2 regions of the Streptosporangium sp. NPDC050855 genome follow, and region 2 is predicted to be linked to the other one. Evidence: predicted binding sites of a transcription regulator. Region 2 holds the regulator's gene; the other holds the start of a gene.
What was found. Region 2 encodes HrcA, which represses chaperone genes, less so after heat shock. Its sites were predicted from a motif close to TTGGCACTCTCNNNNNGAGAGTGCCAA; they were not measured.
Positions count from the first base shown of each region.

Region 1: ACIBCT_RS28600 (FmdB family zinc ribbon protein) is a predicted target of HrcA. The motif match lies at 11,511-11,537, and genes of this name have one in related genera.

Region 1 covers NZ_JBITFY010000016.1:38,406-53,970, reverse strand. Annotated here, with positions in the region: gene ACIBCT_RS28655 (hypothetical protein) at 1-117, shown strand, start outside; partial or broken gene ACIBCT_RS28650 (transposase) at 78-365, opposite strand; gene ACIBCT_RS28645 (IS30 family transposase) at 373-1,746, opposite strand; partial or broken gene ACIBCT_RS28640 (IS3 family transposase) at 1,700-2,745, opposite strand; partial or broken gene ACIBCT_RS28635 (NUDIX hydrolase) at 2,813-3,286, opposite strand; gene ACIBCT_RS28630 (HAD family hydrolase) at 3,337-3,990, opposite strand; tRNA gene ACIBCT_RS28625 (tRNA-Arg) at 4,229-4,301, opposite strand; gene ACIBCT_RS28620 (D-alanyl-D-alanine carboxypeptidase family protein) at 5,852-6,889, shown strand; gene ACIBCT_RS28615 (flagellar biosynthesis protein FlgA) at 7,012-7,617, opposite strand; gene ACIBCT_RS28610 (S-methyl-5'-thioadenosine phosphorylase) at 7,988-8,797, opposite strand; gene ACIBCT_RS28605 (MFS transporter) at 9,051-11,009, shown strand; gene ACIBCT_RS28600 (FmdB family zinc ribbon protein) at 11,125-11,481, opposite strand; gene ACIBCT_RS28595 (potassium/proton antiporter) at 11,672-13,177, opposite strand; gene ACIBCT_RS28590 (5-formyltetrahydrofolate cyclo-ligase) at 13,388-13,966, opposite strand; gene galU (UTP--glucose-1-phosphate uridylyltransferase GalU) at 13,991-14,890, shown strand; gene glp (gephyrin-like molybdotransferase Glp) at 14,896-15,565, shown strand, end outside.
Region 2 covers NZ_JBITFY010000010.1:217,284-232,848, forward strand. Annotated here, with positions in the region: gene holA (DNA polymerase III subunit delta) at 1-922, shown strand, start outside; gene rpsT (30S ribosomal protein S20) at 1,010-1,285, opposite strand; gene ACIBCT_RS21575 (hypothetical protein) at 1,463-2,464, opposite strand; gene lepA (translation elongation factor 4) at 2,539-4,371, shown strand; gene ACIBCT_RS21585 (glycoside hydrolase family 18 protein) at 4,533-5,816, opposite strand; gene ACIBCT_RS21590 (hypothetical protein) at 6,482-7,105, shown strand; gene hemW (radical SAM family heme chaperone HemW) at 7,442-8,653, shown strand; gene ACIBCT_RS21600 (DUF4870 domain-containing protein) at 8,756-9,571, opposite strand; gene ACIBCT_RS21605 (DUF3097 domain-containing protein) at 9,568-10,410, opposite strand; gene ACIBCT_RS21610 (hypothetical protein) at 10,468-11,445, opposite strand; gene hrcA (heat-inducible transcriptional repressor HrcA) at 11,627-12,640, shown strand; gene dnaJ (molecular chaperone DnaJ) at 12,655-13,794, shown strand; gene ACIBCT_RS21625 (16S rRNA (uracil(1498)-N(3))-methyltransferase) at 13,930-14,670, shown strand; gene ACIBCT_RS21630 (hypothetical protein) at 14,826-15,503, opposite strand; gene ACIBCT_RS21635 (SigE family RNA polymerase sigma factor) at 15,500-15,565, opposite strand, start outside.

The DNA.
Region 1 (15,565 bases), on a different contig from region 2:
GGACGGCGCACCTCCCTACTAGCTGGCATGCTCGGCGGGCGTCAGCGGGCCTTTCCCCTTGAGTGTGGACACCGATTTCAGGCGGCAGCCTTCAGGCTATCTGCCGTCTTCTCGTAGTCGATCGGGCTCAGCTGGCCGAGGCGGGAGTGCCGCCTGACCGTGTTGTACCGGGTGATCCAGCCGAACACCGCCAGACGGGCGGTCTGAGGGTCGGGCCAGCGGTGCGCGCCCTGAAGCGTTTCGCGTTTGAGGGTGGCATTGAAGGACTCGGCAGCCGCGTTGTCGGCGCTGGTGCCGACCGCTCCGCGGGAGCGGGTGACGTTGAGCCTGTGACACGCTCGCGCGAACTCCCCTGAGCAGTACTGCTTAGGTTCAAGGGGTCGTCGCAACACTGCTGCTCAGCAGCGAGTTTAGATGATTGTTGAAGGCCTCGGCAGGGGTTCTCCAGCCGAGGCTCTTGCGGGGGCGGGCGTTGAGCGCCGCTGCGACAGCAGCGATGTCGTCGGCGCTCCAGCGGGACAAGTCGGTACCCTTCGGGAAGTACTGGCGCAGTAGGCCGTTCGTGTTCTCGTTCGTAGCGCGCTGCCAAGGGCTGTGAGGGTCGGCGAAGAAGACCGGGACGCCCGTCTCGATCGTGAACTGAGCATGTGCTGACAACTCCTTGCCTCGGTCCCAGGTCAGTGACCGCCGCAATTGCTCGGGCAGGGCGCCGATGGCGGCGGCGAGGGCGGTCTTCATCGTCTCGGCGCCATACCCGGCCAGCGGCGGCCCGTTCTTGGTCCGCGGGATGATGCCGTATCCTTCTTGGCGAGGTAGGTGGACCAGCATCGTGAAGCGGGTCGTGCGCTCAACCAACGTGCCGATCGCCGACCGCTCCAACCCGATGACCAGGTCACCCTCCCAGTGTCCTGGCACAGCGCGGTCATCAACCTCGGCCGGCCGCTTGCTGATCATCACCTCGGGTGTGACATGTGCCCACGCCTTGCGCTTGGAGCGGGCTCGGGGAGCCCGCAGCGCACGACCGGTGCGCAGGCAGGCGACCAGCTCGCGCTTGAGCGCGCCCCGGGACTCGACGTAGAGGGCCTGGTAGATCGCCTCGTGGCTGATCCTCATGGACTCATCATCAGGGAAGTCGGCCTTCAACCGGTTGGCTATCTGCTCCGGGCTCCAGGCTGTCACCCATCGGCGGTCTCCTCGGTGCGGCTTGTTTCGCCCTTTCCACGGCCCGGCCTCTGGCCCGAGTACCGTCCCGTCCGGCCCGTGGATCTGACCGGACAGCCGTTCCTGCACGTAGTGGCGCAGCCGATCATTGGTGGCCAGCTTCGCCGCCTTTGGACGCTGAGCCACCAGATCGGCCTTCCACTGCGCGACAGACGCGCGGTAGTCCAGCCGGCCGCCACGGGTCGCGGCGTTACGCCGTAGCTCCCGGGAGATCGTCGACGGCTGGCGGCCGAGCCGCCGGGCTATCTCCCGAACCCCGACATCCTGCGCCTTCCAAATCGCGATCTCCTCGCGCTCCTGGAAACACAGGTAGCGGCCGAAGAGCGGCGCAAGATCCATCGGTGGCATGCCGCCACCATGCCGGAACCACCGACCACCCACAGCCTGCGACACCCCGACCGCAGCAGCCGCCTCCTCAGCAAGAAGCCCCTTCGCGATCTTTCGCCAGAACGCCCGCTCGATCTCCCGCCGATGCGCTGGAGCGCCCGGCGACTTCATCGGTGACCGCCCCGTCAACGCCTGCATCCATCCAGATGGCCGACCCATCAACACCTACCAAATCGAGGTGTTGCGACGACCGGTTGAATCCGCCCTGCCCGCCGTTGTCGCTGTGAAAAACCGCGCCCTCCAGGCGGCCGCCCCTGGTGTGCGCGGCGGCCTGGAGCGCGTCGACGACGAGCTCGGCGCGCATGTGATCGGCGATCGACCAGCCCACCAGGCGACGCGAGCACAGATCCAGCACCGTGGCCAGGTAGAGGAACCGGCCCTCGCCGGCGGGCAGATAGGTGATGTCACCCACGTAGCGGCTGTTGGGCCGCTCGGCGGTAAAGTCACGCTGGATCAGATCCGCCACCGGCGCCGCGTCCGACTCACCGACCGTGGTGCGAACCTTTTTGCGCAACCGCAGCCCGACGATGCCGTGCTCACGCATCACCCGCTCCACCCGCTTGTGGTTGACCCTCATCCCGGCCGCGCGCAACTCGGCCGTCATCCGGGGCGAGCCGTAGGTGCCCTCATGCTCGCCGTGGATCCGTCGCATCCGCTCGGCCAGCTGCTCATCAGCCCGGCGGCGAGCCAGCCGCGCCCCCGAACCCTTCAGCCACCGGTAAAAGCCCGAGCGTGACACCTGCAGCACCCGGCACAACCGCTTCACCCCGTAGAGCGCCTTGTGATCGTCAACGAACTGAAAGCGGCTCACCAGTTCGTCTCGCCCGCGAAAAGCTTGGCCGCCTTACGCAGAATGTCCCGCTCTTGCTCCAGCTCCCGAATCCGAGCCTTGAGCTGCCTGTTCTCCTTCTCCAGCACGTCGTCCGAGGGTACGCGCCCACCCTGACCGGCCCTCGCCCCGCCGGCTGCGCCTTGCCCGCCCTCACCCCGAACCTGCGCGGCCCGCACCCACAGCCGCAGCGTCTCGCGGCTGACCCCCAGATCCTGTGCGATCGACGTGATCGTCCGATCCGGCCTCGACAACACCAGAGCCACCGCGTCGGCCTTGAACTCGGGCGGGTAGTTCTTCATCACCATCAGTGACATCTCTTCCCCTGGACCTCAAGATCCAGTCTCCAAGGTGTCCACATACAAGGGGGAACGCCCCTATGTGCGGCTTGTCCGATCCTTCGAGGAAGTGGCGGATCCGCAGCCGCATTGAGCGATCCATCGACAGTGAGCAAACCGCGTCCCGCGGCACCCAACGCACTTCCCGGGATTCGTCGCTTGGCGTCGGCTCCCCGTCGACGACTCGGCCGGTGAGCACGATGGAGAACTCCTGTCGGGCCTCGCCGTTGCTGGTGTAGAGAATCACGTGTTTGGGGTCGGTGTACGTTCCGACAAGGCCGGTGATCTCGCACCCGATCCCCGTCTCCTCCAACGTCTCGCGGATTGCGGCCTCGGGCAGGGACTCGCCAAGATCGATCGCGCCGCCGGGCAGGGCCCAGTTGCCGTTGTCGCTACGAAGGATCATCAGGATCTCACCCGCCTCGTTGGTGACTACGACGTTCACTGACGGAACCAGGCTGTTGGGCGTGGGGGCGGCGGGGTCGTCGTGGAAGTCGATCCGGCGGGCCATGGGCCAGGACTCTACTGGCGTTCCTGCGGTCCCTCAGCCTCTCCGGAAAGTCACTCGCCGACGGTGCGCAAGATGTCCATCGCGTGCATCACATCGGTGACTACATGGTCTGGCGGGCGCTCATCACCGGTCCAGGCTCCGCGACCGATCCAGACCGTACACAGGCCGGCCGAGTGCCCCCCGCCGACATCTGCGACGGGGTGGTCTCCGACCATCCACCCTCCCTCGGTGAGGTCTGTGCCGCACCGCTTGGCAGCGATCTCGAACAGGCCCTTGTCGGGTTTGCGGATGCCCTCGATGCCCGAGAGTGCGTAGCCGTCGACGGCATCGCCCAAGCCCGTTTGCTGAATCTTGCCGAGTTGGTTGTCCGCCGTGCCGTTGGTGACGATCCCCACCCGCCATCCGAGCGCGCGTAGCTCTGCCAGCGCGGCCATGACCTCGGGACGACACTCGACAAGATGGGGCATACGGCGGCGGTACGCGGCCCACAGATTTGCTGCCGAAGTGGAGAGCTTGAACCGCTCGCGCACCTTGGCGAAGAACAGCTCACGATGAGGCAGGCCGTTACGGTCCAGCTTGATCATATAGTCGACGGCTTTCCGACCGAGACGATGCTCCTCGGTGAACTCCTCCGCCCACACCTGGAAGGCGGCGTCCAGGTCGATGAGTGTGTTGTCCAGATCGAAGAGCGCCAATCGCTGCACGATGTCCGATCCTAGGTGGTGTCGGCTCTGCCTCCGGGCTACTGTCCGGTCCTGTGGGATCGCCCGGCTCTGATCCACCACGACGAGGTGCGACCTGCGGAAACGCTTCGAGATTCATCCCACGCATATCCCACGGCCGCTGACATACGGCTGCCCACGGTGGCACACGGCTGCATGGAGCCGGGGAACAAGGAGAAGAACATGCCCAGGTCAAAGGCGTGATCGCTGGTCGGAAGAGTGCCCCCGGCATGATTCGAACATGCGACACCCGCTTTAGGAGAGCGGTGCTCTATCCCCTGAGCTACGGAGGCAGGGGCTCCTTGTAAGAGTAGCGAAAGTACGGAGTGCTTGCGCGCTCGGAGGGGGAGTTGGGGGTGGACGCCGGGTTATCGGTTCGCTGACGTGGAGTAAAAGGGCGGCAAGTGGGAGCGAGGGTGACGATGGGCAGGCTTACTGTCACTCTCTGTGATCAATGGGCGACGGAAGCGTGACCGTGGGCGCCGGACGCTTCAGCCGGTGGTGCTCTGTGGCGCGATGCTGGCGCCCGCGCTTCTGGCCGGAGGGTTACTGGCGGTCGAGCTGACGGGCTATGAGGCGATCCTGCGGTCGGCCACCGCCGATCCGGACCCTGGCATATCCGGCCGAACGGGCACCCCTCAGGGCGGGCACGGTGGGCAGGAGAGCGCAGGGAAAGGCCGAGAGGAGGCCTGGGTGAGCGACAGGCTGAGCGAGGAAGCCGAAGGACTCCCGGGGCCCGTATATGACGGAGAGAGGCCGAGCGGCATGACACCTCATGCCGATGCGGGAAGTGGCGGCGCCCTTGCAGCCGGAGACGAGGAGGGGGCGCCGTCCGGGTCGGACGACGGCGTGGCGGCACTGGCCGGGGAGCCGCAACTGGACATGGCCGCCCCGATACCAGGTGCGGTGGCGGTGGTGCCGGTCGTGGTCGGTCCGGTACCGGACGGGTTGTTCAGGGCGAGGCTGGTGCCTCCGCCCCTGCGGCCGGATCAGGTGTACGGCGGCTGGGTGCTCGCCGCGGCAGGGGCGGACGTGATCGACGTGCCCCACGAGATCGGTACTACGGCCCCGACGGGCGACGTGGGCGACGCGCCTGGCAGCGGAGGTGGGTCCGGCAGCGGAGGTCCGGTCGGTGCGGACGGTGCCGGTGACACGGGGGGCGCAGGTGAGCCGGCCGGCGGAACGGCGGGGAGAGGCCCCACGGTTGGCGGAACGGCGGGGATGGCCCACCCGGACGCCTTTCTCCCCGTACGGATCCACCCCGGCTCGACCGGAGCTCACCGGAGGGCGCGGGAAGAGAGCAGGGGCCCTTCCGCGATGCCGGTCAGGCCCTGGATGGAGCGCGTGGTGCCGGTGGCGGAGCCTCGGGTGATGCGTACGGTGCCGGTGCCGCCCTGGAGGGAGCGGTCGTCATCGAGGACGGCAGGAAGGTCGCCTTCGGAGGGGACGCTGAAGGCGGCCAGAAGGGCGCCGGAGGCAGTGGGCAGGGCGTCATAGACGGCCGGGAGGGGGCCGCGGAAGCAGACGCCGGTGACCCGGGCGGCGGGCCGGCAAGAGAGCTCGGCGGCGGGCCGGCAAGAGGGCTCGGCGGGAGGTCGGCAAGAGGGCTCGACAGGGTGGCGGAAGGCCCGACTCGGGGGCGCCCGTCGGCGGCCCGACCGGGGAAAAGCCTGACTTGTCCGGTCACAAAAAGGGGTGTTCGGCGCATAACGGCTGTGGAGAGCTGGCCCGTACGGTTGGTCGGCTGTAGTAGCGTGCGTGCCTGGCCCAGGTCACGAATTCGCAAACGGAGGGGTCGAACGTGCCACCTCGTCGATCAGCGAGCCTGATCGCCGTCGTCGCGATGATGACTTCCCTCCTGCCGGGAGTCGCCGCCGCGCAGCGGGCACCGGCGGAGGATCAGGCCGTCGCCCCCGCTGATCCGGTGAACCTCACCGAGCTGCGTCGCGAGGCGGAGAAGGCGGCCAAGGACCTTGAGGCCGCGACCAAGGCGCTGGAGCAGCGCCGCGCCCAGATCCGGGAGTCCGAGCGGAAGCTCTCCGCCACGCTGCGGGAGCTGCAGACGGCCGAGAGGGCCTTCGCCCAGATCCGGCAGCCGCTGTCGAACCTGGTCGGGCTGCTCTACCAGCAGCCCGCGGGCGGGGAGGTGGCCGGGTTCCTGTCCGGGCAGTCCAACGGCGACACCCTGCGCAACATGGCGACCGTCACCCAGCTCGTCGCCGAGCGGGACCTGATCCTGCGGGACAGCGGTCGCCTGCAGAAGGAGCGCGAGCGGCTGGCGGGCGAGGCTCAGGAGCTCCGGGCCAGCAACCTGCTCGCGGAGGCGCAGATGGGCGCCGAGATCGAGACGCTCAGAGCCCGCTCACAGAAAATCGTGCAATCCCTGACCAAGGCGCTGGTGAAGTTGGGCGTCAAGATCAACAAGCAGGGACGGCCCGCCGCGGGGTGCGATCCGACCCGGGCCGCCTCGATGAGCGACTTCCCCAACGGGCTCATCCCGCAGGCGTACCTCTGCCCCCTCCAGCAGCGGGGCAACCAGCTGCGCGGTGACGCCGCGCTGGCGTTCATCAGCCTCAACGAGTCCTACAAGCGGCAGTTCGGCAGGCCGATGTGCGTGACCGACAGCTACCGGAGCCTGGCCGAGCAGCAGTCGGTCTACTACACCCGGCCCGGCCTGGCGGCGGTTCCGGGGCGCAGTAACCACGGGCTGGGGCTGGCCGTCGACCTGTGCGGCGGCGTGGAGCGGTTCCGTTCGCCCCAGTTCAACTGGCTGGAGGCGAACGGCAAGAAGTTCGGCTGGATCCACCCCAAGTGGGCCTATGTCAGCCCGTTCGAGCCCTGGCACTGGGAGTACGACCCCAAGATCGGTTCCCTGTTGTAAGGGCCTGGGCGCGGTCCTCGCGGGCGCGCCGTCTCCATCGCGGTCGAGCGGGCGCCACCACCGCGCGATCCGCCTGAGAAACGGGGCCGGCTTCAGGACGCCCGCGAGGATGCCTGTGAGGATCACCCGGTGCGAGGACCGATGGTCACCGACAGCCGCCCGCCCGCCTGTGCAGAGGCCAGCCCGGTCGCCTGGTCCGACGTGGTCGCGAGCACGACGAGCGCACCCCCGTTCGAGTCGCCGGCCGGGATGGCCAGGACCGTGACGTCCTCGGCCACGGTCGTCGCGGGGACGGCGCCGTCCCAGGTCGAGGCGGCGGCGAGCACGTCGACCACGTCGCCGGGGGAGAGCAGGCGTGCGGTCTCGGGGTCGGCGACGCGTACCGGGGTGGCGACCGTTCCCGGGCCGTGGGCGGCCAGCAGGCCGGGACCGAGGAGGCGGACGTCGGTCAGCGGCTCCCCGCGTCTGGCGGGACCGGCCAGGACTCTTCCGGCGAACGGCATTCCCGGTCTCAGGGCGCCGTCGGGGACGGTGTCGGGCCGCAGGGCCGCCGGTGTCAGGTCGGACGCCTTCAGCGCGCCGCCGGGGAGGTCCCTGGCGGCGACGAGGACGGTCGTCGACGCCGTGTCGGGGCTCAGGGCCAGCAGGGCGCAGCCCATCGCCAGGGCGGCGACGGCGGTGGCGACGAGGCGATGACGGCGGTCGAGCAGACGGCGCAGGACGCGCATGGCGGACTCCATGGGAAGAGCCGGGCGGCGCGGTGCCCGTGACGAGCCGTCCCCTCGGGCGAGGGGACGGGGATGACCGACTTTCGAAGGGGACGGCCCCGCTGCGAGCGGGGCGACCTCCACTGGGAACGGGCCACCACTCCGGGCGGAGGGTGGAAATGATCAACGTCAGATGGTGGCGACCTCACCACAGGAGCGGGACCACCTTCACCGAAAGCCCACGGGAGCCGTGACGGCTTCGGGGACGGTGCTCGCAGCGGACGCGGGAGCGGGACGACCCCGCCAGGGCCGGGAACCGCCTTCGGTGGGAATGGGGACAGGCCGTCCCTCCGAACGGCGACGACCCGTCCAGCCCGGGAGCCTCCCGGGCTCAGCCCGGAAGCTCGAACGGGAGCTTCAACCCGTCCAGGGCGCTCCCGCAGGGGCAGGAGCGCTCGTCGGGCAGGGCGGCGACGACGTCGACGATCAGGGAGCGCATGCGGGCGACGTTGGTCCCGAAGAAGGCCAGGACCTCCTCGTGGGTGACGCCCTCGCCCGCCTCGACCCCGGCGTCGTGGTCGGTGACCAGGGAGACGGAGGTGTAGCACAGGGCCAGCTCGCGGGCGAGGACGGCCTCGGGGAAGGCGGTCATGCCGACGATCGACCAGCCGTTGGCGCCGAACCAGCGTGACTCGGCGCGGGTGGAGAAGCGCGGGCCCTCGATGACCACGAGGGTGCCGCCGTCGGACACCTCCCACCCCGAGGCGCCGGCCACGGTGACGGCCGCCGCGCGGCCGACGGGGCAGTACGGGTCGGCGAAGGCCACGTGCACGACGCCGCCCTCGTCGTAGTAGGTCTGCACGCGCCCTGAGGTGCGGTCGACGAGCTGGTCGGGCACGACCAGCGCACCGGGGCCGATCTCGGCCCGCAGGGAGCCGACCGCGCTGGGCGCGAGCACCTGGCGGACCCCCAGGGAGCGCAGGGCCCACAGGTTCGCCCGGTAGGGGATGCGATGCGGCGGGAAGCGGTGGTCGCGGCCGTGCCGGGGGACGAAGGCGACCGAACGCGACCCGATGCGGCCGACGGTGACCACGTCGCTCGGAGGGCCGTACGGTGTGCTGATCTCGATCTCGGTGGCGTCGTCGAGCAACGAGTAGAAGCCCGAGCCGCCGATGACCCCGATGTCCGCGCGAGTGACCATGGCGCTGAGATTAGCGCGGCCGGACGGCCCGCGAGGAGCCCCGGATCGCACCTGTGGACGACCGTACCCACCGAGTGATCGCTTGCTCACCCTGAGTAGGATCGGTGGAACCGATCGGAGGCGGAGGCGCGCCATGGCTGTCCAGCGGTTCCGACGGTGGTCCCGGAAGCGAGCCGGGAAACAGGACCGGGAGCGAGCCGGGAAACAGGCCAGGAAGGGCGCCCGAGAGCGAACCCCGGAGCGGACGGGGAGCGTGGCGTTCGTCATCGGCGCGCTCATGCTCGGCATGCTGCTCGCGTCCCTGGACCAGACGATCGTCTCCACCGCGCTGCCCACGATCGTCGGCGACCTGGGCGGGCTGGCGGAGCTGTCCTGGGTGGTGACCGCCTACATCCTGGCCTCGACGGTCTCGACGCCGCTGTGGGGCAAGCTCGGCGACCAGTACGGCCGCAAGGGGCTCTTCCAGGCGTCGATCGTCCTCTTCCTGATCGGCTCGGTGCTGTGCGGCCAGGCGCGGGGCATGGGCGAGCTGATCGCGTTCCGCGGCCTGCAGGGGCTGGGCGGCGGCGGGCTCATCGTGCTCTCCCAGGCGATCGTCGCCGACGTCGTCCCGGCCCGGGAGCGCGGGAGGTACCAGGGGTTCTTCGGGGCGGTCTTCGCCGTCTCCAGCGTGGCCGGCCCGCTGCTCGGCGGCCTGTTCGTCGACCACCTGTCCTGGCGGTGGGTGTTCTACGTCAACCTCCCCCTGGGCGCCGTGGCCCTGGCGGTCGTGGCCAGGGCGCTGCCGCCGAGCGGGGAGCGGACCCGGCACACCATCGACTACCTGGGGATCGTCCTGCTGGGCGGTGCGGCGGCCTGCCTGATCCTGGTGACCACCTGGGGCGGCACCACCTATCCCTGGAACCATCCCGCGATCCTCGGCCCGGCCGTGGCCGCCGTGGTGCTGCTGACGCTCTGGTGGCGGGCCGAGCACCGGGCTCCGGAGCCGGTGATGCCGCCGAGGCTGTTCCGGATCCGGACCTTCAACGTGGCGTCGCTGATCGGTTTCCTGGTGGGGTTCGCGATGTTCGGCCCGCTCACCTACATGCCGCTCTTCCTGCAGGTCGTGCAGGGGGTGTCGGCCACCACCTCGGGCCTGCACCTGCTGCCGATGATGGCCGGGCTGCTGATCACCTCGATCACCGGCGGGATGGTCATCAGCCGTACCGGGCGGTACCGGGCCTTCCCGATCGCCGGGGGCGCGATCACCGCCGTCGGGCTCTACCTGCTCTCGTACGTGAACCCGGACATCTCCGCCCTGCAGCTGAGCCTTTCGCTGCTCGTGCTGGGGGTCGGCCTCGGGCTGGTGATGCAGGTGCTGGTCCTCGTCGTGCAGAACGCGGTCGGCTTCGAGGACCTGGGGGTGGCCACCTCGGGGGCGACCTTCTTCCGGACGATCGGCGGCTCGTTCGGCGTCGCGGTGGCCGGTGCGATCTTCAGCTCCGGTCTCGGGAACTCGCTGGAACGCCTCTCACGGACGGCCGGCCTGCCACCCGGCCTGGAGCGGACCGTCCAGGCCGATCCGACGGCCGTACGGCGGCTGCCTCCCGAGACCGCCGCGGCGTTCCTGGACGCCTACTCCGGCGCGATCGCTCAGGTCTTCCTGTACAGCGTGCCCACGGCGCTGGTGGCGTTCGCGGTGGCCTGGCTGCTGCCCGAGACGCCGCTGCGGGAGACGACGAAGGTGACCGATCCCGGCGACTGCTACGGGGCGGTACCGGTCGAGCGGTCCTCGCTGGGCGAGGTCGAGCGGGGGCTGTGGCGGCTGGCGGACGCGGACATGCGCGCCGACTACTACCGCCGCCTGGGCGAGGCGGCCGGGATGGACCTGCCGCCGGGGTCGGTCTGGCTGGTCACCCGGCTGGCCTCGTGCGGACCCCAGGCCGGGACGGACCTGGCCACGCGGGCGGGGGTGACGGTCGAGGAGGGCCGGCCGTACGCGGACGCGCTCGTCGAGCGCGGCCTGGTCCGCAGGTCCGGCGACGGAAAGGTCCTGGAGCTCACCGACGAGGGCGAGCGGACGGCGGGCCGCCTGGTGCAGGAGGCCCGCGACGGGCTCGCCCGGCTGGTCGACGACTGGAACCCCGCCGAGCATCCGCGGCTGCGCGAACTGCTGGACAGGCTTCCCCGCGAGCTGCTCGGCTCGGTCGCGGACCGGCCGCCGGGCCGTTGAACCGAGAGACCGGTCACCGTGTCCACCGTGCCGTGAGGCCGTCGTGCCGTACGGCAGGCCGCCGGAACGTACCTACCGGATCCGGTGACGGCCGGTCGGGCGGGACGCGCGGGGCTCAGGAGGCGGCGGCGGCCGGGGTGCTCGTGACCTTCGACGGCTTGGCGTCCGAGGAACCCGAGGAACCCGAGGAGCCCTTGGAGTCGGTGGAGCTCGAGGAACCCGACGAGTCCGACGACTTGGAGGAGTCCGAGGAGCCGGACGAGCCGTTCGCGGAGGTCACCGTGCTGGACGAGGACGACCTGCTGTCGGTCCGGTAGAAGCCCGAGCCCTTGAAGACGATGCCGACCGCGGAGAACACCTTGCGCAGGTTGCCCGCGCAGCTCGGGCACTCGGTGAGCGCGTCGTCGGAGAACTTCTGGACGATCTCGAACTGGTGGTCACAGGCGTTGCAAGCGTACTGGTAGGTGGGCACGCGCTCCTCCTCGTAGTGGTCCGCGCCGATTGGCACTCTGGTGGCGCGACTGCTAATGGTACGCAGCCGACAAGCATAAACGCGAGTCGGAGTTCTCGCATTCCATGGGGAGATTCCCGTCAGGTGCCCCGGCGGCCGCGGGGGAAGATCTCCGGCATGTCCCGCATCCGCCCGTACGGCGGGGTTTCGGTCAGGTGCCCTGCTCGCCGTACCAGCCCGCGAGCTTGCCCTTGCGGCTGATCGCCCGCATCCGGCGCTCGACCGTGGTGCGGCAGGCGGCCGTGGTCACCACCAGGAGCTGGTCGTCCACCCGGATCCTGGTGGAGTCGGCCGGGACGAACGTCCGGCCGTCCCTGACGATCAGGGTGACCTGCGCGTCCGAGGGCAGCCGCAGCTCGAAGATCTCCACCCCGTGCAGCTTGGACGTCGGAGGCACCCGTACCTGGAGCAGGTCGGCGTTGAGCTCCTCCAGCGGGGCCGACTCGACCTCCAGGTCGCGGGCCTCGGACGGGGTGGTCAGGCCCAGCAGCTTCGCCACGAACGGCAGCGTCGGCCCCTGCAGCAGGGTGTACACGACGACGATCACGAAGACCTCGTTGAACACGAACCTGGCCGTGCCGTCGTCCATCGAGGTGGCCGCCCACGGGATGGTCGCGAGCACGATGGGGACCGCGCCGCGCAGCCCGGCCCAGGACAGGAACGCCTGCTCGCGCCAGTTCAGCCGGTCCACGCGCAGCAGCCGGACCAGCAGCGCCGAGACGATGATCGACGCCGGCCGGGCCACCGCGACCAGGATGAACCCGGCCACCAGGCCGGGCACGATCGCGGACGGCATCTCCGACGGGCTGGCGAGCATCCCCAGCATCACGAACAGGCCGATCTGGGCCAGCCAGGCCACGCCCTCGGCGAACCCCCGCGAGGCGGCGCGGTGCGGCATCCGGGAGTTGCCCATGACCAGCGCGGCGAGGTACACCGCGAGGAAACCGCTGCCGTGCAGCAGCATCGCCCCGGCGTAGGCGACGAACGCGAGCGCGAGCACCGCGATCGGGTACAGGCCCGAGACCGGCAGCGCGATGCGGCGCAGCGCGTACGTGCCGAGCGGGGCGACCGCCAGGCCGACGGCCGCGCCCACCACCAGCTCGAAGACCACCTCGAACAGGGCGACCCCGAGGCTGGGCGAGGTGGCGGCGCTCAGCAGCATCACCGCGATGACCGCGGGGGCGTCGTTGAACCCGGACTCGGCCTCCAGGATGCCCGCCAGGCGCGAGGGCAGCGGCAGGCGCCGCAGGACCGAGAACACCGCGGCGGCGTCGGTGGAGGCGAGGATCGCGCCCAGCAGCAGCGCGGTCCGCCAGTCCATGCCGAGGATCAGGTGCACCGGGGCCGCGACGGCCACGATGCTCACCCCCACGCCCACGGTGGCGAGCACCAGCGCGGTGGGGATGGCGCTCCTGACGTGGTTCCAGCTCGTGGTCAGGCCACCCTCGGCCAGGATGATCGCCAGCGCGATCAGGCCTATCTGCTGGGCGAGCTGCGGATCGTCGAACTGCAGCCCGAACCCGGACTCGCCGATGAGCAGGCCGAAGCCGAGGAAGATCAGGAGGCTGGGCAGTCCGCTGCGGTGGGCGACGCGCACGGCGACGATGGCCGCGATGACGATCCCGGCACTGAGAAGCAGCCAGACGTCCAGTCCCATCTGGCCCCCTCTCCGACTCCGGGGACCATTGTGTCGCATTCCGAGGTGCCGTCATGCACCGTGGACACGCCCTTCCCGTCGCGATCCGGACGCCCCGCGCCCCGTCCCGTACGGCCACGACGGTGTCTCACCTGCGCGTTCTCTCCCGATCGCTCCGGTCGCTCCGGTCGCCCCGGTCGCTCCGCCGGTCCGTCGGTGCCGGGACGGATCTCACCCGTCCGCGGCGATCCTGACGATCCCGTCCGGTGTCGCGGCGTAGCGGACCGCCCGGTCGTGCGGCTCGGCGGGCACGCCGTCGAGCAGCTCGCCCTCGTGCAGCAGCGCCACCGTCGGCACGTTCGGGCCGACCCTGGCCAGCGCCCGGTCGTAGGAGCCGCCGCCCCGGCCGAGCCGCACCCCGGTGGAGGCGTCCACCGCCAGCGCGGGCACGATCACCAGCGCCGCCGTCCTGATCGCGTCGACGCCGCGCCGGGTGTCGACCGGTTCCATGAGCCCGAACCGCCCGGGGGCGAGGGTGTCCGGGCCGTCGTACACGGCCCAGTCGAGATCGTCGTCCTCGCGCAGCACGGGCAGGATCACGGTCGCGCCGTGCTTCCACAGGGCGAAGACCAGCCCGTGGGTGGCCGGCTCGGTGCCGATCGACCAGTAGCACGCGACCAGCCCGGCCATCTGCACCCAGGGCCGGTCCAGCAGGGATTCCCTGATCTGGACGGAAGCCGCGTGCCGCCGCTCGCCGGGGATCGAGGCCCGCGCCGCCTCGATCGTGGAACGCAGCTTCCGCTTGTCCACGGATCCCTCCACTAAGGTTTCGGTATGGCCGACTTCGAAGCTGTGACGAAAGCCGTAGTTCCCGCTGCGGGCCTGGGCACCCGTTTTCTCCCGGCGACCAAGGCGACGCCCAAGGAGATGCTGCCCATCGTCGACAAGCCCGCGATCCAGTATGTCGTCGAGGAGGCGGTCTCCGCCGGTCTGCTCGACCTCCTCATGGTCACGGGCAAGACCAAGCGCTCCATCGAGGACCACTTCGACCGGGCGATCGAGCTGGAGGAGGCCCTGGAGGCCAAGGGCGACGACGAGCGCCTCTCCCAGGTCCGCGAGCCCGCCGACCTGGCCACCCTGCACTACGTCAGGCAGGGCCAGCCACGCGGCCTGGGACACGCGGTCCTGTGCGCCAAGCAGCACGTGGGCAACCACCCCTTCGCCTGCCTGCTCGGCGACGACCTCATCGACCACCGCGACGAGCTCCTCAAGCGCATGATCGAGGTACGCGGCACGCACGGCGGCAGCGTGATCGCGCTGATGGAGGTCCCCGCCGAGCAGGTCTCCCTGTACGGGTGCGCCGCCATCGAGCCCACCGGCGAGGACGACGTGGTCAGGGTGACCGACCTGGTGGAGAAGCCGCCCGCCGACGAGGCCCCGTCCAACTGGGCGATCATCGGCCGGTACGTGATCGACCCGGCCGTGTTCGAGGTGCTGGAGAACACCCCGCCGGGACGCGGCGACGAGATCCAGCTCACCGACGCCCTGCGCACCCTGGCCTCGCGCGGCAGCGACCAGGGCGGGCCGGTGCACGGTGTGCTGTTCCGCGGCCGCCGCTACGACACCGGCAACAAGATCGACTACCTGCGCACGGTGGTGCAGTTCGCCGCCGACCGGCCCGACCTGGCACCGGAGTTCCTGCCCTGGCTCAAGGAGTTCCTGGCCTCGCGATGAGCCCCATGAGATCGGTCGACGACCATCTTTCCGACATCCTGAACACCGTGCGGGTGCTCGCCCCGCTGGAGGTGGAGCTGGAGCGGGCGCTGGGCACCACGCTGGCCGAGGAGGTCACCTCCCCGGTCCCGCTGCCGCCCTTCGACAACTCCGCCATGGACGGCTACGCCGTACGGGCCGAGGACGTCGCGGACGCCCCGGTGACGCTCCCGGTGATCGACGACATCGCCGCCGGCGACGGCCGCCTGCAGGCCATCGGCCCCGGCATGGTGACGCGGATCATGACGGGTGCCCCGATGCCCGCAGGGGCCGACGCGGTGGTCCCGGTCGAGTGGACCGACGGCGGCACGGTCCGGGTGGCGATCGACCGCCCGGCGCGGCCGGGGAACGCCGTCCGCCGGTCCGGGGAGGACGTGCGCGCCGGTGACGTCGTGCTGCCCGCGGGCACCTCGATCGGGCCGGCCCAGCTCGGCGTGCTGGCCGGGGTCGGCCGCCGCCGGGTGCTGGTACGGCCCCGGCCGAGGGTCGTCGTGATCTCCACCGGGGCCGAGCTGGTCGAGCCGGGGCTGCCCCTGGGATTCGGCCAGATCTGGGAGTCCAACAGCTACACCCTGATCGCCGCCGTCCGCGAGGCGGGCGGGGACGGGTACCGGGCCGGGATCGTCACCGACGACG
Region 2 (15,565 bases):
ACTGCTGGCCGACCGCGCGGTCGCCGAGGTGACCTCGGCGGCCCGCGCGGCCGATCCGACCGCCGAGGTGCACGACCTGCCCGGCGCCAAGGTGGAGCCCGGAGAGCTGACCCGGATGACGTCGCCCTCGCTGTTCGGCGACAGGTCCGTGGTGGTCATCCGCTCGGCCCAGGACCTCGTCAAGGACGTCGTCACCGAGGTCGTCTCCTATGCGGCCCGCCCGGCCGAGGAGACCGTGCTGGTCCTCGTCCACCCCGGCGGGGTCAAGGGGAAGGCGCTGGTCGACGGGGTCAAGAAGGCCGGGGCCCGGGTGGTTCCGGTCACCAAGATGACCAAGCCGGCCGAGCGGCTGGCGTTCGTCAAGGCGGAGCTGAAGCGGGCCGGGCGCACGATCGGGGCCGACGCCGCCGCCGCGCTCCTCGACGCGGTCGGCAACGACCTGCGCGAGCTCGCCGCCGCCTGTAGCCAGCTCGCCTTCGACACCCCCGGCAAGACGATCGACGAGGCCGCCGTCGCCCGCTACCACCGGGGCAGGGCCGAGGTCAGCGGGTTCACCGTGGCCGACTCGGCGGTCGAGGGACGCCTGGGCGACGCCCTGGAGCAGCTGCGCTGGGCGCTGTCGACCGGGACGGCCCCGGTGCTGCTGGTGAGCGCGCTCGCCGGGGGGCTGCGTTCGCTGGCGAAGGTGGGAGGCGCCCCCCGCAACCTCCGGGGCGCCCAGCTCGCCGGTCGCCTCGGCATGCCGCCCTGGAAGATCGAGCGGGTCCAGCGGCAGCTGAACGGCTGGGGGCCGGAAGGGCTCGCCCGCGCGATCCAGGCCGCCACCACCGCCGACGCGCAGGTGAAGGGCGGCGGTGCCGACCCCGCGTACGCGCTGGAGCACATGATCCAGACCGTGGTCGCCAACCGCACCGGACGCTAGGCGTCGTCCCTGCGCGGGAACCGAGTTCTCGCGGGAACGCAAAAACGCCACACCCCGGGCGGGGTGCGGCGTCCGCGGATCCTGGAACTACTTGGCGGCCGTCGACAGGGCGGCGGCGCGCTGGGCGATCGCCGACTTGCGGTTGGCGGCCTGGTTCTTGTGGATGACGCCCTTGCTGGCGGCCTTGTCCAGCTGGCGGGCGGCGGCGCGCTGAAGCGTGACCGCCTCGTCGATGTTGCCCTGGTCGGCGGCCTCGCGGAACTTGCGGATGGCCGTCTTCAGGGAAGACTTGACAGCCTTGTTACGCAGCCGGGCCTTCTCGTTCTGCCGGTTGCGCTTGATCTGGGACTTGATGTTCGCCACGAAGAAGCCTCGGTGAATGTCGTCGGATGGGGCGCGCGGGCAGAGAGGGCGCGCCACACGCAGTTGACTAGGCTACCAACTGCCGAGGTCGCCGCTCAAATCGACAGGCCAGGCAGAAGGATGCCTGATCAGTTTAGCGTGTGGTCATGGCGGCTCGGACCACGATCTCCATGATCCTTACGGTCTGAACCAGAACCTGTCGTACTCCGACCAGTCCTCCTTGGTGGCCGCGAAGTCCACGTAGAGCGCCAGCCCGAACCGCTCGCGCGGCTTCCCGTGCGCGGTCAGCCCCAGCCGGGCGCCCCTGGCCGCCTTCTCGACGCTCTCGGCGGCGTCGGCCCAGGCGACGCCGTGGTCGTGGTAGGCCGGGGCGCCGATCAGCAGCGTCCTGTCCGCGGGGACGAGCCCCAGTGCCAGCGAGGTCTGCCGGACGACGTAGCCGCCGTAGACGGCCGGGTAGGGGAGGTAGGAGTCGTAGGTCATGATCGCCACCTGGTCGACGAGCCTGGCCACCTGCCCGAAGTAGTCGGGGGACCAGTACTTGTCGCGGCCCGTGACGGCCCGCGCGGCCGGGCGGACGAGCGGGAACGGCTCGATCTGCGGGGTCGAGGTGGACAGCAGGCCGTCGCCCACGATCGGGCGGGTCCTGGTCAGCAGGTCGAGGAACTCGGTGTCTCCGTCGCCGATCGGCTCGAAGTTGTAGTGGACGCCGTCGAAACCGAGGGCCATGATCGCCCGCGTGCCGTCCAGCACGCGCTGCCTGGTGGCGGCGTCGTCGAGGTCCAGGACGCCGTCGACCTTCTGTCCCAGCCAGGCCGACACCCTGACCTTGGGCGACTCCTGGCGCCACCATTTGAGGAAGTCGGCCGCCTTCGGGTGCTTGGAGGCCGGGAGCGTCCCGTCACCGTCGAACGGGCCGGAGTGGACGTACACGTCCTTGATGCCGGTCCTGCGGAGCCTGCCGGCGAGCGCCCGCACGTCCTCGGCCGTCTTGCGGCCGTCGACCCAGGCGTGGCCGAGCCAGAGGGCGTCGTGACCGGTGGTCTTGGCCCAGCGGGCCGGGGTCCCGGTAAACTGCAGGGTGAGGGTGGCCACGGCCACCCCGGGAAGCGCAAGGAGCAGGGCCGCCACCGTAGCGAGGAACCGCAGGCCGCGCCGTGCTCTGGTCCGGGCAATCACCCGGACATGTCACCATGGAAGACGGCTGGCATGCCAGCCGTATGATCGTCATCAATCTGTTGAAACGGACCCCGGTGCGCATTCAGCCTGGCCAGACCGACCCCGCTGTGCTCCGCAACTTCTGCATCATCGCCCATATCGACCATGGCAAGTCGACCCTGGCCGATCGCATGCTGCAGATCACCGGGGTGGTCGACGCCCGTTCCATGCGGGCCCAGTACCTCGACCGGATGGACATCGAGCGCGAGCGCGGCATCACGATCAAGTCGCAGGCGGTCAGGCTGCCGTGGCAGGTCGGTGAGACCGACTACGTGCTCAACATGATCGACACTCCCGGGCACGTCGACTTCACCTACGAGGTCTCCCGGTCGCTGCAGGCGTGCGAGGGCGCGATCCTGCTGGTCGACGCCGCGCAGGGGATCGAGGCGCAGACCCTGGCCAACCTGTACCTGGCCATGAACAACGACATGACGATCATCCCGGTGCTCAACAAGATCGACCTTCCCGCGGCCCAGCCGGAGAAGTACGCCGCGGAGATCTGCCACCTCATCGGCTGCGAGCCCGAGGACGTGCTGCGGGTCTCCGGCAAGACCGGCGTGGGCGTCCGCGAGCTGCTGGACCACGTGGTCGACAAGGTCCCGGCGCCGGTCGGCGACGCCGACGCGCCCGCCCGCGCGCTGATCTTCGACTCGGTGTACGACACCTACCGCGGTGTGATCACCTACGTCCGGGTCATGGACGGCCACCTGGGCAAGCGCGAGCGCATCCTGATGATGTCCACCACCGCGGCCCACGAGACGCTGGAGATCGGCGTCATCTCGCCCGAGCCGAAGATCGCCGATCAGGGGCTGGGCGTCGGCGAGGTGGGTTACCTGATCACCGGGGTGAAGGACGTCCGCCAGTCCCGGGTCGGCGACACGGTGACCTCGGTGACGCGGCCGGCCCTGAAGGCGCTCAGCGGCTACGAGCACCCCAAGCCCATGGTCTTCTCCGGCCTGTACCCGATCGACGGGGACGACTACCCCGAGCTCCGCGAGGCCCTGGACAAGCTCCAGCTCAACGACGCCGCCCTGGACTACGAGCCGGAGACCTCCGCGGCGCTGGGCTTCGGCTTCCGCTGCGGCTTCCTCGGGCTGCTCCACATGGAGATCGTCCGCGAGCGGCTGGAGCGCGAGTTCAACCTCTCGCTCATCTCCACCGCGCCCAACGTGGTCTACCGGGTGATCATGGAGGACGGCAAGGAGGTCGTCGTCACCAACCCCTCGGAGTTCCCCACCGGCAAGGTGGAGAAGGTCTACGAGCCGATGGTGAAGACGACCGTGCTGGTCCCCTCGGAGTTCATCGGCGCGATCATGGAGCTCTGCCAGAACCGGCGCGGCAACCTGCAGGGGATGGACTACCTCTCCGAGGACAGGGTCGAGATCCGCTACACCATGCCGCTCGGCGAGATCATCTTCGACTTCTTCGACCAGCTCAAGTCCCGCACCCGCGGGTACGCCTCGCTGGACTACGAGCCCTCGGGCGAGCAGGAGTCCGACCTGGTCAAGGTCGACATCCTGCTCCAGGGCGAGGCCGTCGACGCCTTCAGCGCCATCGTGCACCGGGACAAGTCCTACGCGTACGGGGTCGAGATGGCCAAGAAGCTGCGCGAGCTCATCCCCAGGCAGCAGTTCGAGGTGCCCATCCAGGCGGCCATCGGTGCCCGGGTCATCGCCCGGGAGAACATCCGCGCCATCCGCAAGGACGTCCTCGCCAAGTGCTACGGCGGCGACATCTCCCGTAAGCGCAAGCTGCTGGAGAAGCAGAAGGAGGGCAAGAAGCGGATGAAGATGGTCGGCCGCGTCGAGGTCCCCCAGGAGGCGTTCGTGGCCGCGCTCTCCACCGAGTCCTCCACGCCCAAGAAGTGAGCGGCAGGGCCGTCGTTGTCCGGTAAGTCCGGGAAGCCGGCGGTGGCCCCCGCGTCCGGAAGGCGGCGGGCGGACAGGCCCGTGCCCGGAACGCGGAGGGCGGGACCGCCGGGATCCGGTGACCCGGATCCGATGCGGCCCCGCCCGTGGGTGAGGGTCGCTCAGCGCAGGACGCGGTAGAGCGCGGTGGTGAGCGACGCCTTGGCGTCGTCCTGGTCGATGGACCACATCATCGATCCGCCCAGGCCCTTCAGGCGGATGTAGGCCGCCTTCTGCGTCAGCGAGGCCGGGTCGTCGTAGGACCAGAACTCGTTGCCGTCGTAGAGCCACACGGCCCCGGTCAGCAGGTCGCGGTAGCGCTTGCCCGGCTTGTTCACGAGGATCTTGTAGTCCTCGTTGCCGGCCGCGAAGGTGCCGGGGGCCGGTCCGGTGGCGGTGCCGTACAGGCCGTTCCTGCCGCCGGTGACCCCGGTCCAGCCCTGGCCGTACGCGGGCACGCCCACCACGATCTTCCTGGCCGGAGCGCCGCGGGTCAGGTAGTCGCGGACGGTCTGGTCCACGCTGTACTTCACCGGGTTCGGGTCGCGCCGGTCGTTGAACAGGTTGCCGTTGTGGCCGGTGACGGTCTCCCAGGAACCGTGCAGGTCATAGCCCTGGACGGTGGCGAAGTCGAGCTGCTTGAAGACCTCGCGCACCTCGAAGCCGGCGTCGATCTTCGCGGCCGCGGCGGGCAGGAAGGCGGTCAGCTCGCTACGCCGGTCGAACTCGTTCATCTGGCGGCGCAGCTCGGTGACGAACAGGGTGAAGTTCCGCTTGTCCTCGGGACGGATGATGTTGCCGTCGTTGCCGGAGGAGCCGGGCCACTCCCAGTCCAGGTCGATGCCGTCGAACACGCCCGCGCCGCTGCCGGGGGCGGTGCCGGGCAGGTTGCCCTTCAGCCACAGGTCGATGCAGGAGGAGGCCAGCCGGGCACGGCCCTCGGGGGTCAGCACGGCGTCGGAGAAGTACTTCGAGCCGGTCCAGCCGCCGAGGGAGATCAGCGTCTTGAGGCCGGGGTGCTTGGCCTTGAGCTTCTTGAGCTGGTTCAGGTTGCCGCTCAGCGCCTGCCCCTCGGCGTCGGCGACGCCGTCCACGCTCTGCTCGGCGGGCACCGGGCGCTGCCAGTCGGCCCACGGGTCGGCGGAGTAGCAGTCACCCTCGGGGTTGACGAAGCCGAAGGCGTAGTTGATATGGGTCAGCTTGGCGGCGGCGCCGCTGGTGTCCATGTCCTTGACGTGGTAGTTGCGGCCGTAGATGCCCCACTGGATGAAGTACGCGACCCGCTTGAAGCGGTCACCGCGATCCTGAAGGGCCTGGTCGTGCGCCTGGGCCGGGGCGGGTACGGCGACCGCCGCGAGACCCGCGGCGAGAACCGCCGCGATCATGTGCCGGAGGAGTCTCTGCACGGGCTTCTCCACTGCTCGGGAAGTAACTTATAGGAAACTTTCCTTTAAGTTTTCCCGGATCGTAGACCTGGGTGATCGGGGCGTCAACGGTGGACGGCGTTTTGACAGGTGGAAGGCGAAGCTCTCGACTACCGTTGTAAGGCATGGAGCAGCAGGCGTTCTGCAACCGATGTGGCGCCCCCATGGAAGGGCGGCGGCAGTGTCCCCGATGCGGGGCGCCGACGGCCCCGCACCCGCCGGCGCAGCCCCTTGTCGACCGGCCCCTTCCCGGGCACTCCCTCCCCGGCCGGTCCGCCGCCGACCATCCCTTCCCCGACCGGTCCTTCACCGATCGGCCTTTCATCGATCGGCCCCTTGCCGAACGGCCCTCCGCCGAACGGCCTTCTCCCGGCCGGCCCGCATCCGGCGGCTCGTCGGGGGACTCGACAGGGGACCTGACAGGGGGCGGGCGGGTCCCTCCGGAGGAGTGGCGGCAGGACCCGGCCGACTGGCAGCAGCACCTCCCCCGGGAGGAGCGGCACCTGCACACGGACGGGCGGGACCGGGCGCTCGACCCCGGAGGCCGGTCGCCCGAATCCGGAGGCCGGGCACCCCGCCAGGGACGGGACGGCGACGACGGGCGGTACGGGCGCAGGCGGCCCCCGGCCGACCGCCGGGTCTGGCCCGTGGTCACGATCGCCGCGCTGGTCACGACGGCGCTGGTCGCGGCGGGCACCGCCTGGTTCGCCCCGCGCGGCGCCGGCCCGACCGCGACGGGTGGCGTGCCGATCGTGGCGACCGGCGCCCGCGCCGAGGCCGAGATGGGCACGCCCGTGGCGGGACGGCCTCCCGGTGGCCCCGAGGACGCCGAGTCGCAGGCCAGGGTCCTGGACGCGCTGCTCGCCGACAGCGGCGGCTCCCGATCCGGCCTCGGCGACGCCCTGGAGCGGCTCCGCTCCTGCGAGGACACCGCGGGCGCGCTCGCCGTGCTCCAGCGGATCACGGACGCCCGGCGCGAGCAGGTGATCCAGGCGAACGCGCTGGGCACCGGCGCGCTCGACGACGGGGACGCGGTCAAGGAACGTCTCACCCGGGCCCTGACCGCCTCCTTCGAGGCCGACGAGGCCTTCCTCGCCTGGGCCGCCCGCCGGAACACCGGCTGCGACCGCGACCTGAGCGAGGACGACGACTACCGGCGCGGCCTGGCCTTCTCCGAGGAGGCGACCACGGCCAAGCGCGGTTTCCTGCGGCTGTGGAACCCCCTCGCCCGCCGGTACGGACTGCCGGAACGCGACGACCACGAGATCTGACTCCCGGGGCGGGGTGCCGGACGGTCACGAAGGCTCCCGGCAGTGGGCCGCACCGGGGAACGGCCCCACCCGGGCGGCGCGTCACCAGGGGGCCCACCGAGGCGGCACGGCGTCGGGGACCTCACCCGGGCGACGCGCTGTCGGGGCTCCCGGACGGCGCGGCCTCGGGGCACCGGCCGGGCGGCGACCGAGGTGGGTACGGCGGCCGGACCGGGAGGATGTGGGGCTTCCGGACGGCGCGGCCTCAGGGCACCGGCCGGGCGGGACCGGGGTGGGTGAGGCGGTCGGACCGGGAGGATGTACCGGGCATCGCGACGGGGGCGGCAGACTTGGGGCGTGCCATCCACACTTCCCGACGGGGACCCGGTGCCCGCCTCGGGCGAGCTGCCGCGGAGCGCGCTCGCCGGGCTCGGCGAGCGGCCCTTCGGCTTCTACGTCCACGTGCCCTTCTGCGTGACCCGGTGCGGTTACTGCGACTTCAACACCTACACGGCGTCCGAGCTCGGCCCCGGCGCCTCGCAGAGGGACTACGCGGACACCGCCGTCGAGGAGGTACGGCGGGCACGGGCCGTCCTCGGGACCACGCCCCTGCCGGTCGAGACCGTGTTCTTCGGCGGGGGCACCCCCACCCTCCTGCCGGCCGGGGACCTGGTGCGGATCCTGGAGGCGATCGAGGAGGAGTTCGGGCTCGCCCCCGGGGCCGAGGTGAGCACCGAGGCCAACCCCGAGTCGGTGGACCCCGCCTACCTGGCCGTGCTGCGCGCCGGTGGGTTCAACCGGATGAGCTTCGGGATGCAGAGCGCCCGCGAGCACGTGCTCCAGGTGCTGGACCGCCGCCACACCCCCGGCCGTGCCGCGCACGCCGTACGGGAGGCCAGGCAGGCGGGGTTCGAGCACGTCAACCTCGACCTGATCTACGGCACCCCCGGGGAGAGCGACGACGACTGGCGCGCGTCGCTGGCCGCGGCGATCGAGGCCGGGCCCGACCACGTCTCGGCGTACTCGCTGATCGTCGAGGACGGGACCAGGCTGGCGGCCAGGATCAGGCGCGGCGAGCTCCCGATGCCCGACGACGACGTGGCCGCCGACCGCTATCTGATCGCCGACGCCATGCTGGCCGAGGCGGGGTTCGAGTGGTACGAGGTGTCCAACTGGGCGACCTCCGAGGCGGGGCGCTGCCGGCACAACCTGCTCTACTGGACCGGCGGCGACTGGTGGGGGGTCGGGCCCGGGGCGCACAGCCACGTCGGCGGCACCCGCTGGTGGAACGTCAAGCACCCCGCCGCCTACGCGCGGCGCCTGGCCTCGGGGGACTCCCCGGCGCACGCGCGCGAGGTACTGGGCCCGCAGGACCGGGCGGTGGAGCGGCTGATGCTGGAGCTGCGGCTCTCCCGCGGGTTCCCGCTCGTCGAGCTGGAACGTCCCCCCGTGGTCGCCCGGGCCCTGGCCGACGGCCTGCTGGAGACCGAGCCGTTCAAGGCGGGACGGGCGGTGCTCACGCTGCGCGGCCGCCTGCTGGCCGACGCGCTGGTCCGCGACCTCACCTGAGGCCGTTGAGGCCGTGTCCTTGACGGCTCGTGACGTACGGTGGCGGCCCGTCGCGGAACGGCCGCGTCCCGGCCCGTCCTGGCTCCTGGCGATCCGCCCGGGTCAGCTCACGAACCGGATGGTCATCGGATAGCGGTACCTCTCGCCCCGGCTCGCCGCCACCGTGGCGACGATCGCCATGATCAGCGACCCGATCCAGAGCAGGAGCATCAGCACGAACCCGACGAGCACGAACGCCAGGACGCAGCAGACCACGTAGGCGATCAGCACCGTGAGCTGGAAGTTGAGCGCCTCGGCGGCCTGGTCGCGCACGTAGGGCGAGCCGTCCCGCTTGGCCAGGTAGAGCACCAGCGGGCCGATGAAGGAGGTCAGCAGCCCCAGCAGGTGGGCCAGCAGGGCCATGGTGGTGTCGTCGCTGCCCGGCCGCGGCCCGTACGTCCCGGGCGGTGCCTGGTGGCCGTAGCCGGGCGGGGTGTACCCGTCGTACGGGTGGCCCGGCCGGTACGCGTCACCGGGACCGCCCGGCATGCCCGGAGCACCGGTGCCGTACGGGGGAGGGGCGGGCCGGTACGGGGAGCCGGACGGGTGACCGTACCCCTGGCCGTATCCCTGCTCGTATCCCTGTCCTCCGCCGTATCCCAGGCCGTACTCCTGGCCGTATCCCGGTCCCCGGTCGTGCCCCTGGGGCCATCCGTACCCCGGTTCCGTCGGCTCGTGGCCGCGCCCCGGCCCGGTGCGGTCCCGGTCGTCCGGCCCGTACCCCTGGTGCGGCGCGTCCCGGCCGGGCCCACCGGATCCACCGGGCCCACCGGTTCCGCCGGGCCCACCGACCCCACCGGATCCACCGGTCCATGCCGCGGGGTCGTCCATGCGCCGCGTCCGGTCGTCGCCGGGCCGATCCTCGGCGTTCTCGTTCATGTCCCCTCCCGGGGGTCGACGGCCTGCCCATCCTCGCCGGGAACCGTCACGAAGTCGATGAGTTCCTCGACCGGCCCCAGCAGGTCGGGTTCCAGGTCGGCGTAGGTCGTGACCGATCCGAGGATACGGCGCCACGCCTCGCCGGTCTCGACGTTCCAGCCCAGCGCGGCCACGACGCCCTCCTTCCAGGGCACGCCGCGCGGCACCGAGGGCCAGGCGGGGATCCGCAGCACCTGCGGCCTGACCGCCTGCCAGACGTCCACGAAGGGATGCCCGACGACCAGCACGTGCGGTGAGGAGACCTGGGCGGCGATCCGGCTCTCCTTGGAGCCGGGGACCAGGTGGTCGACGAGCACCCCCAGCCGGCGGCCGGGCCCCGGAGCGAACTCCTCGACGATGGAGGGCAGGTGGTCGACCCCCTCCAGGTACTCCACGACCACGCCCTCGACCCGCAGGTCGTGCCCCCAGACCTTCTCCACGAGGGCGGCGTCGTGCACGCCCTCGACGTAGATCCGACTCTCCCGGGCGACCTGGGCCCGCAGCCCCTCCACCGCGATGGACCCCGAGGCGCTCCGCCGCGGGCCGCGCGGCGCGGTGGCCGGCCGCACCAGGGTCACCACCTTGCCCTCCAGCAGGAACGCGGCCGGTTCCAGCGGGAAGACCCGCCGGCGCCCGAACCGGTCCTCCAGGGTGACGGCCTCCTTGTCGCAGGCCACCACGGCGCCGCAGAAGCCGCCGTCGGCGTCCTCGACGACCAGGTCGAGCTCGGCGGGGACCTGGGGGATCGTCCCCCGGCGGGGGCGCCGCCAGTCTTCCGCCAGAACGTCACGCTCGTACATCAACGACCGTCCACCCTCTCTCGCCGGGATCACGTGGGACGCTAGCAAAAGCCACCGTCACCTGCCGTACGGTCCCGATGCCGCCCACTGTCCCGCCGCCGCCGACGCCGCGGCGGACGCCTGGCGCTTGCGGGCGTTGCCCCGCTTCACCAGGACGACGATCGTCACGAGGATGGCCAGCAGGATGCCGACGCCGGGCACCGCGAACAGGGCGACCACCCCGCCCACCAGCGCTCCGGTGGCGAACTCCTGGCCCACGCCGAACCTGGTGCCCTCGTCCGGGTCGGCGGTGCAGGTCATCCGGTAGTCGCCCGCCCGGTCCACGCCGATCCGCAGGCCCAGCTCCCAGGAGATGCCGTTCGCCCCGGAGACGGTCGTCCGCCCGGCCGGCTTCTGCAGCCTCGGGGTGCCGGTGCCGCCCCTGAGGGAGCACTCGAACCGGGTGGGGCCCGCGGTGGAGACGTAGAGGGCGGGCCTGTCGGCGGGGTCGAGCCTGACCGTCGTCTCCTGGCCGGGGACGAACGACGTCTTGGGGGCGGACTCGGCCGCGTCGGAGAGACCACCGGCGAACCCGGCGATGCCGACGATGACGCTGAGCGCGGCGACCAGCCAGGCCCCGACGATCCACCCGATGCCGGGCTTGATCTTCCCGGTGGACGACGGTCCCTGCGGGACGCCGTACCCGGGAGGCGCGTGGCCGTAGGAGGGGTCCCCCTGGTAGGGCTGCTGCCCGCCCGGGTACGGCGGGTGGCCCTGCCCGCCCTGGTAGTAGGGCTGCTGCCCGGGCTGGCCGTAGGGTTGCTGCCCCGGCTGACCCGGCTGACCGGATTGACCGGGCTGGCCGTAGGGCTGCTGTCCCGGCTGGCCCGGCTGCCCCGGCTGGCCGTACGGCTGCGGGCCCGGCCGGCCGGGCCCGCCCCCGTACCCGGGCTGTCCGTACGGTTGCCCGCCGGGTGGGACATATGGCTGCTGGGAGGCACCGTGACCGGGGTCACCGGCCGCGCCCCCCGGGAAAGAACCAAAATCTTTGGACATATACGGATTGTGGTGGCTTCGCCTTGGATCGCGATAGCAGTTGACTTAACAACGGCTTGGCGGGACCATCCGCAGCTCTTGCTTATCGCGCCTTTCGCGCCGGGGCCGTACACTTGGCACTCGGGAACACAGAGTGCCAGACCTCGTGTTTCCCTCGGACGCAGGCAGGGAGGTGACCACGTTGGTCGACGACCGGAAGCTCGCGGTGCTACGCGCCATCGTCGAGGACTACGTGTCCACCAACGAGCCGGTGGGTTCCAAGGCGCTGGCGGACCGGCACAACCTGGGGGTCTCACCGGCGACGATCCGTAACGACATGGCCGTGCTGGAGGAACAGGGGTACATCGCCCAGCCCCACACCAGCGCCGGCCGAGTGCCCACCGACAAGGGGTACCGGCTCTTCGTCGACCGGCTGTCCCAGGTGAAACCGCTCTCCAGTGCCGAGCGCAAGGCCATCGAGAGCTTCCTGGCCGGGGCCGTGGACATCGACGACGTGGTCATGCGGACGGTGCGGCTGCTGGCCCAGCTGACCCGCCAGGTCGCCGTGGTGCAGTACCCGACGCTGACCAACTCGGCGGTCCGCCACGTCGAGCTGGTGCCGCTGAGCGAGCACCGGCTGATGTTCGTGCTGATCACCAACACCGGCCGGGTCGAGCAGCGGGTGGTCGAGCTGCCCGAGGTCGCCGACGAGCAGCGGGTGGCCCACCTGCGCGCGGTGCTCAACACCTCCCTGGACGGGTGCGGGCTCAGCGGCGTCCCCGACAGGGTCGCCGACCTGCCCGAGCGGCTGTCGCCCGAGGATCGGCCGCTCGCGGCCACGATCCTGTCGGTGCTGCTGGAGTCGCTGGTGGAGAAGCACGATGAGAAGATCGTTTTTGCCGGGGCCGCCAACCTGGCGGGAGCCGACTTCACGGTCGGCCTCCGCGACGTGCTGGAGGCCCTGGAGGAGCAGGTCGTGCTCATGCGGCTGCTCGGTGAGACCTCCGACCTGTCGGCGCTGACCGTGCGGATCGGCTCGGAGAACCCCTATACCGGACTCCAGGGCACGTCCATCGTCGCCGCCGGATACGGTTCTGGGGACAAGCAACTGGCCCGGCTCGGTGTGCTGGGCCCGACGCGTATGGACTACCCGGTCACGATGGGCGCGGTGCGCGCGGTGGCACGCTACGTCAGCCAGATTCTGGCTGCATCCTAAGAGGTCAACGAAAAGTGGCTAAGAGCGACTACTACGGCACCCTCGGGGTGCGCCGTGACGCCAGTGCGGAAGAGATCAAGAAGGCGTATCGCCGCCTGGCGCGAGAGCTGCATCCCGACGTCAACCCCGACCCTGAGACCCAGGAGCGGTTCAAGGAGATCACGCAGGCTTACGAGGTCCTCTCCGACTCCGGTAAGCGCCAGATGTACGACATGGGCGGCGACCCGTTCTCCTCGGGCGGCCCGGGGGCCGGAGGCTTCGGCGCGGGGTTCCCGTTCAGCGACATCATGGACGCCTTCTTCGGCGCCGCCGGTGCCGGAGGCGGCCGGGGGCCCCGTTCACGCGCCCGCCGCGGACGTAACGCCACCATCCGGGTCGAGCTGGACCTGCAGGAGTCGGGCTTCGGCACGACCCGCGAGCTGGTCGTCGACACCGCGGTGGTCTGCAAGGTCTGCACCGGCTCCGGTGCCGCCGCCGGGACCCACCCCGACACCTGTGACATGTGTCACGGACGCGGTGAGGTCTCCCAGGTCACCCGGTCCTTCCTCGGCCAGGTCATGACGTCGCGTCCCTGCCCCCAGTGCGGCGGCTTCGGCTCGATCATCCGCAACCCCTGCCAGGAGTGCTCGGGCGACGGCCGGGTCCGCACCCGGCGGACCATCAAGGTCCGCATCCCGGCCGGTGTCGAGGACGGCACCCACATCCAGCTCGCCGGTGAGGGCGAGGTCGGTCCCGGTGGCGGCCCCCCCGGCGACCTGTTCCTGGAGATCGTCGAGCGCCCCCACGAGACCTTCGAGCGGCGTGGCGACGACCTGCACTGCACCGTGCAGATCCCGATGGCCGCGGCGGCGCTCGGCACCATCCTGACCATGGAGACGCTGGACGGCGCCGAGGAGCTGGACATCCGACCCGGCACGCAGTCGGGGCAGACGATCCCGCTCTACGGCCGCGGGGTGCAGCGCCTGAACGAGACCGGCCGCGGCGACCTGCTGATCCACGTCAACGTGGAGACCCCCACCCGCCTGGACGCGGCCCAGGAGGAGCTCCTGAAGGAGCTCGCCAGGCTCCGCGGCGAGGAGCGCCCACCGGGCAAGTTCGCGCCCGGCCAGCAGAGCTTCTTCTCCCGCCTGCGGGACGCCTTCAACGGCCGCTGACGAGATGACCCGGACAGCGCTCCCACCGCTCCCACCGCTCCCACCGACCCGGCCGACCCGGACCCTGCTCCCTCGGTGGCCGGTCCGGCCGGCCGGACCGGCCGGGCGGGCCGGGCGGGCCCGGCCCGGCGCGTCATGAGCGTTCCGGTCTTCCTGGCCGAGCGCGCTGACCTCGCCGGGGCGGCCGGGACGGAGTTCGTGCTCGGCGGCCCCGAGGGGCGCCACGCGGCGGCCGTACGGCGGCTGCGGGCCGGGGAGCGGCTCGACCTGACCGACGGGGCGGGCCTCGTCGCCGAATGCGTGGTGGTCGAGTCCGGCAAGGACTCGCTCCGGGTCGAGGTGCTGCGCCGCCACGACCTGCCGGCGCCCTCCCCGCGGCTGGTCGTGGTCCAGGGGCTGCCCAAGGGCGACAGGGGCGAGCTGGCCGTGGAGATGATGACGGAGGCCGGGGTCGACGTGATCGTCCCCTGGGCCGCCGCCAGGTGCGTCACCCAGTGGAAGGGCGAGCGCGCGGCCAAGGCGCTGGCCCGCTGGCGCTCCACCGCCCGCGAGGCGGGCAAGCAGTCCCGCCGCTTCCACCTGCCGGAGGTGACGGAGCTCGCGACCACCCCGAAGGTCGCCGGTCTGCTCTCGGCCGCAGCGCTGGGCGTCGTCCTGCACGAGGAGGCGGCCCTTGCGCTGTCCGGCCTCGCGCTCCCCGCAGGGGGCGACATCGTCGTGGTGGTCGGCCCGGAGGGCGGGATCTCCCCGGAGGAGATCGCCGCGTTCCGGGAGGCCGAGGCGTCCCCGGTGCTGCTCGGCCCGACGGTGCTGCGCACCTCGACGGCCGGGGTCGTCGCGGCGGCGGTGCTCCAGGCCCGCACCGGCCGCTGGTGACCCGGGCCGCCGCCCCGCGACGCACGCCGGACGGCACCCGCCGCTTCACCGGCCCGCCGACGACACCAGCCCGCCGACGACACCGGCTCGCCGCTTCACCGGCCGGCCGGTGAAGCGGTCGGAAGGGACGGCCGGGACCGGCCCGGTGACGACGGCTAGGTGCCGGACGGGGTCGGGACGGGGGTGGCCGGCTCGGTCGGCGTCGGGGGCGACACCTCGTTGCCCGGCGAGCAGTCCTCCGTCGAGCAAGGGCTCTGCGTGGGCGTCGGCGTGGCCGTCGCCGAGGCCTCCTCGCACCACTCGGGGGGCTCTCCGCCCTCTCCGCCCTCGACGGGCTCGCCGTCCAGCGGGGTGGGGCAGGGGGGCGTCGGCGTGGGCCGGGGCTTCGCCGTCGTCGAGGTCGGCCTGGCGGACGGTTTCGGGCTCGCGGTGGCGCTCCTGGAGGACGTGGGCTCCGGCGCGGGCGGGGTCGCCGACCGGGAGACGATCGGGAGCGGGGCCGGGTTCGAGGCGGCCGGTGTCGAGGGGGCCGGGGGACGCGAGGTGGCCGACCCGTCGGGAGGGGTCGACTCGGTGAAGTTGACCTGCCCGGCGTCCACCGAGGGGATCACCCGCTCGCGGAGCTCGGGCACCACCATGACGACGGTGGACGCGACGAGGACGGCGCCCGCGACGGACACCCCGGCGCGCCACCACATCAGCCCGCGGATCCCGCGCCGTTCGATACGGGCGCGGATGATCTCCAGCCCGTCCGGGGAGGGAACGACCGAGTTCGCCTCCGCGTTGAGCGCACGGCGAAGGAGCTCGCCGTACTCATCCGGGGAGTCGGTCATGACAGTTGCTCCAGTGAGGTTCGTAGGGCGGCCATGCCGCGAGCCGTGTGGCTCTTGACCGC